DNA from 2 places in the Oryzomicrobium terrae genome. Region 2 is predicted to be linked to the other one. Evidence: predicted binding sites of a transcription regulator. Region 2 holds the regulator's gene; the other holds the start of a gene.
The links. Region 2 encodes FNR, which switches genes on or off when oxygen is low (the NO sensors DNR and NnrR bind a similar motif). Its sites were predicted from a motif close to TTGANCTAGNTCAA; they were not measured.

Region 1 (3,411 bases), 1.4 Mb from region 2:
AGAAGTTGTTGTCCTGAGCGCCGCGCGTTCCGCCATCGGCGGTTTTGGTGGTTCCCTGAGCACGCTTGAGCCTGCCGAACTCGGCGGCCTGGTGATGAAGGAAGCCGTGGCTCGTGCCGGTGTCGATCCGCAGCAGATCAACTACGTGACCGTCGGCACCTGCGTGCCCACCGACTCCCGCTACGCCTACGTTTCCCGCGTCGCCTCCATCCAGGCCGGTCTGCCCATGGACTCCGTGGCCATGCAGGTGAACCGCCTGTGTTCCTCCGGTCTCCAGGCCATCGTCTCCACCGCCCAGAACATCCTGCTCGGCGACTGTGAATACGGTATCGGCGGCGGCGTCGAAGTCATGTCCCGCGGCAGCTACATGATGCCGGCCCTGCGCTCCGGCGCTCGCATGGGCGATACCAAGGCCATCGACATGATGGTGGCCGTGCTGACCGACCCCTTCGGTGTCGGCCACATGGGCATCACCGCCGAGAACCTGGCGACCAAGTGGAACATCAGCCGCGAAGAGCAGGATGCCTTCGCCCTGGAGTCCCAGACCCGTGCCGCCCGCGCCATCGCCGAAGGCCGCTTCAAGTCCCAGATCGTCCCCATCACCCTGCAGACCCGCAAGGGCGACGTGGTGTTCGATACCGACGAGCATCCCCGGGCCACCACCATGGAGTCCCTGGCGAAGATGAAACCGGCCTTCAAGAAGGACGGCACCGTCACCGCCGGCAACGCCTCCGGCATCAATGATGGCGCGGCCTTCTTCGTCCTGGCCGAAGCCGCCGCAGCCGCCAAGTCTGGCTACAAGCCTCTGGCCCGCCTGGTGTCCTACGCCGTCGCCGGCGTGCCCAACGACGTGATGGGCGAGGGGCCGATCCCGGCCTCCAAGCTGGCGCTGAAGAAGGCCGGCCTGTCCCTGGACCAGATGGATGTGATCGAGTCCAACGAAGCCTTCGCCGCCCAGGCTATCGCCGTGTCCAAGGGCCTGGGCCTCGACCCGGTCAAGACCAACCCCAACGGCGGCGCCATCGCCTTGGGCCACCCGGTCGGTTGCTCCGGTGCCTTCATCGCCACCAAGGCCCTGTACGAGCTGCAGCGCGTCAATGGCAAGTACGCCCTGGTGACCATGTGCATCGGTGGCGGCCAAGGCATCGCGGCGATCTTCGAGCGCATCTGATCCCGCCCCGGTGACCGGTTTGCGCCGGTCCGCTGCCAGGCAAAACGGCATACCTCCGGGTATGCCGTTTTTTTTTGCTACGGGAAGCGCCCCAACGTGGAACCTCTCCTTTGTCCCACCGGAGCTGGCGGAATAGACGCCGTTTGCTCCGGCTGGAGATGCAACCGCTCCGACGGCTTGTGCCCAGGCCCCCCGACTTGCCTCCAAAGCGGTGCTGCGGATACGGGCCCCTGGGGTTGTCGTGGGCAAATTGATGGGAATCAAAGCGGCGGGATCATTACCCGACAAAAATAGTCGGGAATTTATTTTCCCCCACACAGAGGAGTTTTCATGGCCCACGATTGTTCCATCCCCGTCTTCCAGGACGGCACCTACGGTTTTGACGCCCGCGGCATCGCCAAGCGTTTTCGCCACGCCGCCATCTTCGGTGCCCTCGATGCGCTTCAGCCCGGCGAAACCATGCGCTTTTGCAACGACCACGACCCGATCCCGCTGCTCGCCCAGATCAACCAGTTCTTTGGCGACCGCGTGGCCATCCAGTATGTGCAGCGCGAGCCCGGCGAGATCGTCATCGATTTCCGCATCCAGGGCTGAATTCGTCTAGCACAGAAACTCCCCGTCCGGCCCCCGAGTTTCTCGGGGGCTTTTTTTATTCACGATGTTGTAGTGGAGCGAGGGTAACTTGCTGTTTATGGCGCACTTATTGCCTAAGGTTAGTGCCTGTGCCGAATTACGTGATTATTCCTAATGAGTAAATATTCGGCATAATGCATAACGTGTTTCAGGGAGCTGTGGGACAAGATGAAAAAGAATTTCCCCGTCACCGGTGTGGAATGTCCGTTCCCACCGGGCAAGTACATCGTTTCCAAGACCGATCTCAAAGGTGTCATTACCTACGCCAACGACGCCTTCGTCGAGCTTTCCGGGTTCAACCGTGACGAACTGATCGGTAAAAGTCACAACTTGGTGCGTCACCCGGAGATGCCCCCCCAGGCCTTTCTCGACCTGTGGGAGACCCTCAAGGTCGGACGTCCCTGGCGCGGCATCGTCAAAAACCGCTGCAAGAACGGCGACCACTACTGGGTCGACGCCCTGGTGGTGCCGGTGCGTCAGGACAACCAGACTATCGGCTTCATGTCGGTGCGTACCGAGCCGAGCCGTGAGCAGGTCAAGGCGGCGGAAGCGCTCTACGCGCGCTTGAACGAAACCGGCAAGGCTCTGCCCCGGCCCCTGCCGGCCAGCCGCTTCGGCTTACGCAAGCGCCTCGGACTGCTCACCGGCGGCGTGATGGGGGCCCTGTTCCTCTCCTGCGGTCTGAGCTGGTTTGGTGCGGATTTCGCTCTGGACACCGATTTGGTGCGCTACCTGGTCCAGGGGCTGACCCTGCTCGGCTTGCTCTCCGGGGCCGCCATGGCCTGGGTGCACCGCGACATCTTCACCACCTTCAGCCGGCTCGAAAGCAGCCTCGACCGGATCGCCCAGGGCGACCTCTCCGAGCTGATCCATCACCAGCGCCGCGACGAGAGCGGTCGCCTGTTCGACGGCCTGCTCACCACTCAGTCCCACCTCAAGGTGATGTTGGCTGAAATCGCCGAGATGGCCGACCAGGTGAGCGGCAACGCCGACGTGCTGGCCGCCGACATGGATCAGGTGGCCCAGCATTCGGCTGCCCAGTCCGATGCAGCCGGGCGCATCGCTGCCGCCATCGAGGAGATGAGCGTCACGGTGCACGAAGTGGCCGGGGATGCGGCCCGCACCGCCGATGCCGCGGCCACAACCCGGGACCGCATGAGCGAAGTCAGCGAACGCATGCGCGAAGGCCGCCATGCCTCCACCGCCGTCGTCGAGGCGGTGGGTGACGCCAACCAGACCCTGGCGGTGCTCGGCCAATCCCTGGCCCAGATCGGTCGCATCACCCAGGCGATCCAGGAAGTAGCCGACCAGACCAACCTGATCGCCCTCAACGCCGCCATCGAGGCGGCCCGGGCAGGCGAGGCGGGCCGGGGATTCGCCGTTGTGGCCGATGAGGTGCGCAAGCTGGCCGAACGCACCCGCAAGGAAACCCAGCAGATCACCGAGACCGTGGTCAGCATCCACAACCTGTCCCAGGAAGCCACGGGGCGCATCCAGGCGGCGGAAAGCCTGATCGGCCGCCACGATGCCGAGTTCGCCGGTCTGGAGCAGGGGGTGACGGCAGTGGTCGGGGAATCCCGCGAAGTGGACGGCATGGCGACCCACAT
Region 2 (3,411 bases):
CTCTGTCCGGTCTCGGCTTCCTGTTGCGCGGCGGGCTCATGCTGGCCGATTCGCCCCTGCTTCAGGCCCGGTTGCTGCGCATCCTTCCCCATGTCGTCGACACCCTGCTGCTCGCCAGCGCCTTGAGCCTGGCGGCGCTGCTTGGCCAGTACCCCTTCGTCGCCGGCTGGCTCACCGCCAAGGTGCTGGGGCTCATCGCCTACATCCTGTGCGGCACGGTGGCCTTGAAACGGGGGCGAACCAAGGCGGTACGGGTGCTGTTCCTGATTCTCGCCCTGGGCTGCTTCGCCTACATCGTCTCGGTGGCGCTCAGCCGCAATCCCTGGGGCTTTTTCCTGTTTCTGTCCTGAAAGTGCGTTCCATGTCCGCTTCCCTTCTCGGTCCGGCTGCTCCGGCCTTTGACGAACCCCTGGAAATGCTCGATGCCTGCCACGGCCGCATCGAGGCCCAGTTGAAGACCCTGGAACGGCTGGTCGAGCACCTGCCCCGGCATGGGGTGGATGCGGCGGCACGCCAGGCCATCGAGGGGGTGGTGCGCTATTTCACCGTGGCCGCCCCCCATCACCACGAAGACGAGGAGGTGGATCTGTTTCCCGCCCTGCACGCGGCAGTGGCCGGCCGAACCGGCGAGGATGACGAGGTGGCGGCGCTGGTGACACGCTTGCTGGCGGACCATCGGCGCATGGACGTGGCCCGGGACGCGATGCTCGACCATCTGGGCAAGTTGCTGGCCGGCGGAGCGGCGGACTTGTCGGCGGAGTCGGTGGCTGCCCTGGCGGCCCTCTACCGGGAGCACATCGCCCTGGAAACCGAGCAGTTGCTACCCCTGGCCAAGCGGGTGCTGCCGGCGGCGGTGGCGCGGGGGCTGGGCGAACGGATGGCGACCCGGCGCGGCGCCCCCATGCCGGGGTGAGCCCGGGCAGGCGATGAACGGCCGGGGCCGGGGTCAGCCCTGGCCGTGGTTCATCAGGCGCTTGAGGCCCGGGATGTCGAGGATGCGGATGTGCTTCTGCTGCACCGCGATCAGCCCTTCTTCCTGGAACTTGGAGAAGGAGCGGGAGACGGTTTCGAGCTTGAGGCCCAGGTAGCTGCCGATTTCTTCCCGGGTCATGCGCAGGTAGAACTCGGCAGGGGAATAACCTCGGGCGACGAAGCGCTGCGACAGGTTGAGCAGGAACGCGGCCAGACGTTCCTCGGCACGCATGGTGCCGAGCAGCATCATCACCCCGTGGTCGCGCACGATTTCCCGGCTCATCACCTTGTGAAAGTGGTTCTGCAGGGTCGGCACCTGGCGTGACAGGCGTTCCAAGTGGTCGAAGGGGATCAGGCAGACTTCGCTGTCTTCCAGGGCGATGGCGTTACAGGAGTGGTTTTCGTTGCTGATGCCGTCCAGCCCGAGCAACTCGCCGGACATCTGAAAACCGGTGACCTGATCCCGGCCATCCTCCATGATCACGTCGGTCTTGAAGAAGCCGCTGCGAATCGCATAGAGTGCCTCGAAGGGCTCGCCGGCGCGGTAGAGCAGGTCGCCGCGCTTGACCCGCTTGCGGTTCGAGACGATCTCCTCCAGCTTGGCCATCTCCAGCGAATTCAGCCCGAGCGGCAGACACAACTCGCGGAGATTGCAGTTGGAACAAGCGGTCTTGATGACCGAAAGATTGACGGTTTTCAAAGCCCGGTTTTCGGACATATCCAGTACTTTGCCCCTAGGCAATTTGCGGTTTGATCCAGGTCAACGTGAATCTGTTCCATACAATGAATACTACGGAACAACCCTCATCTTACCCTGCAATGGCGCCCCCGCTCTCCCCAACTTCCAACGCGTCCAACGTCGTCTTCGATCCTGAGATCATTCAGCGCTTCGATATCAGCGGGCCGCGTTATACGTCGTATCCGACGGCCGACCGTTTTGTTGAAGCCTTTGACGCCGATGCGCTCAAAGCGTGGCTGGGGAAGCGCGAGATCGGTGGTGTGGGCGGCCCGATGAGCGCGGCCGGACGTGCGCTGTCATTATACTTCCACCTCCCCTTCTGCAATACCATCTGCTACTACTGCGCCTGTAACAAGATCATCACCAAGGATCACGGGCGTAGCGCCAAGTACATCAAGTACCTGGGCAAGGAGCTGGCCCTCCAGGCCGAATACCTGGACGGCAGCCGTGACGTGGCCCAGTTGCATTGGGGTGGCGGTACGCCAACCTTCCTCTCCCACGACGAAATGCGCCAGTTGATGGGGCTGACGCGCAAGTACTTCAAACTACTCGACGGCGGCGAGTTCTCCATCGAGGTGGACCCGCGCAAGGTGGATGCAGAAACCGTCGCTGTGCTCGGCGAACTGGGCTTCAATCGCATGAGCATCGGCGTGCAGGACTTCGACGAGCGCGTCCAAGTGGCGGTGAACCGGGTCCAGTCCGAGGAAGAAACGGCCAACGTGGTCAGCGCGGCCCGAGCCAACGGCTTCCAGTCGATTTCCATGGACCTCATCTACGGCCTGCCGCACCAGACCGTGATGGGCTTCAACCGCACCCTGGAGCGGGTCCTGGCGATGAGCCCGGACCGCCTGTCGATCTACAACTACGCCCACCTGCCGCACCACTTCAAGCCGCAGCGGCGCATTCTCGAAGCCGATCTGCCCAGCGCCGATGCCAAGCTGCAGATCCTGCAACTGGCGATCAAGAAGCTCACCGAGGCCGGCTATGTCTTCATCGGCATGGACCACTTCGCCAAGCCCGATGACGAGCTGGCGGTGGCCCAGCGCCAGGGGCGGCTGCATCGCAACTTCCAGGGCTATTCGACCCATGCGGACTGCGACATGCTGTCCTTCGGCATCTCGTCGATCGCCAAGGTGGGGCCCACCTATAGCCAGAACGTGCGTACCCTGGACGAGTACTACGACCGCCTCGATGCCGGCCAGTTGCCGGTGTTGCGCGGCCTGGAATTGAGCGCCGACGACATCCTGCGCCGCTCGATCATCCAGGCCCTGATGTGCCACTTCGAGCTGTCCCTGGAGTCGATCGAGATTGCCCACCTGATCGATTTTCGTAAGTACTTTGCCGCCGAACTTGACGACCTCAAGGAAATGGAAGAAGCGGGTCTGGTCAAGGTGGACGACAAGTGGATCACCGTCTTGCCCCCGGGGCGCATGCTGGTCCGGGTGATCGCCATGGTGTTCGACCGCTACCTGCGTGCCGACCGGCAGCGCACCCGCTACTCCAAAGTCATCTGAGCGGTTCGCTCGGCAAGCACCTACGCGGACGGGGCGGCTTAGCCGCCCTGTTGCTTTACGACGTTGCTCCTTGGGCGCGTCGACACCTCTGTGCACGCAGCCGTTCCTGCCCCCGCCGCGGGCGTGGCTACATTGACGCACTTGTCACGAGTGACATCGGCCTGGCGCACCACCGGTAGTAAACTG

Region 1: a site for FNR is predicted at 1,422-1,435, ahead of OTERR_RS10610 (DUF2249 domain-containing protein). Genes of this name have one in related genera too.

Annotation. Positions count from the first base shown of each region.
Region 1 is NZ_CP022579.1:2,340,602-2,344,012, reverse strand. It holds gene OTERR_RS10615 (acetyl-CoA C-acyltransferase family protein) at 1-1,171, shown strand, start outside; gene OTERR_RS10610 (DUF2249 domain-containing protein) at 1,502-1,765, shown strand; gene OTERR_RS10605 (methyl-accepting chemotaxis protein) at 1,973-3,411, shown strand, end outside.
Region 2 is NZ_CP022579.1:911,972-915,382, forward strand. It holds gene OTERR_RS04195 (SirB2 family protein) at 1-350, shown strand, start outside; gene OTERR_RS04200 (hemerythrin domain-containing protein) at 362-913, shown strand; gene fnr (fumarate/nitrate reduction transcriptional regulator Fnr) at 947-1,690, opposite strand; gene hemN (oxygen-independent coproporphyrinogen III oxidase) at 1,792-3,225, shown strand.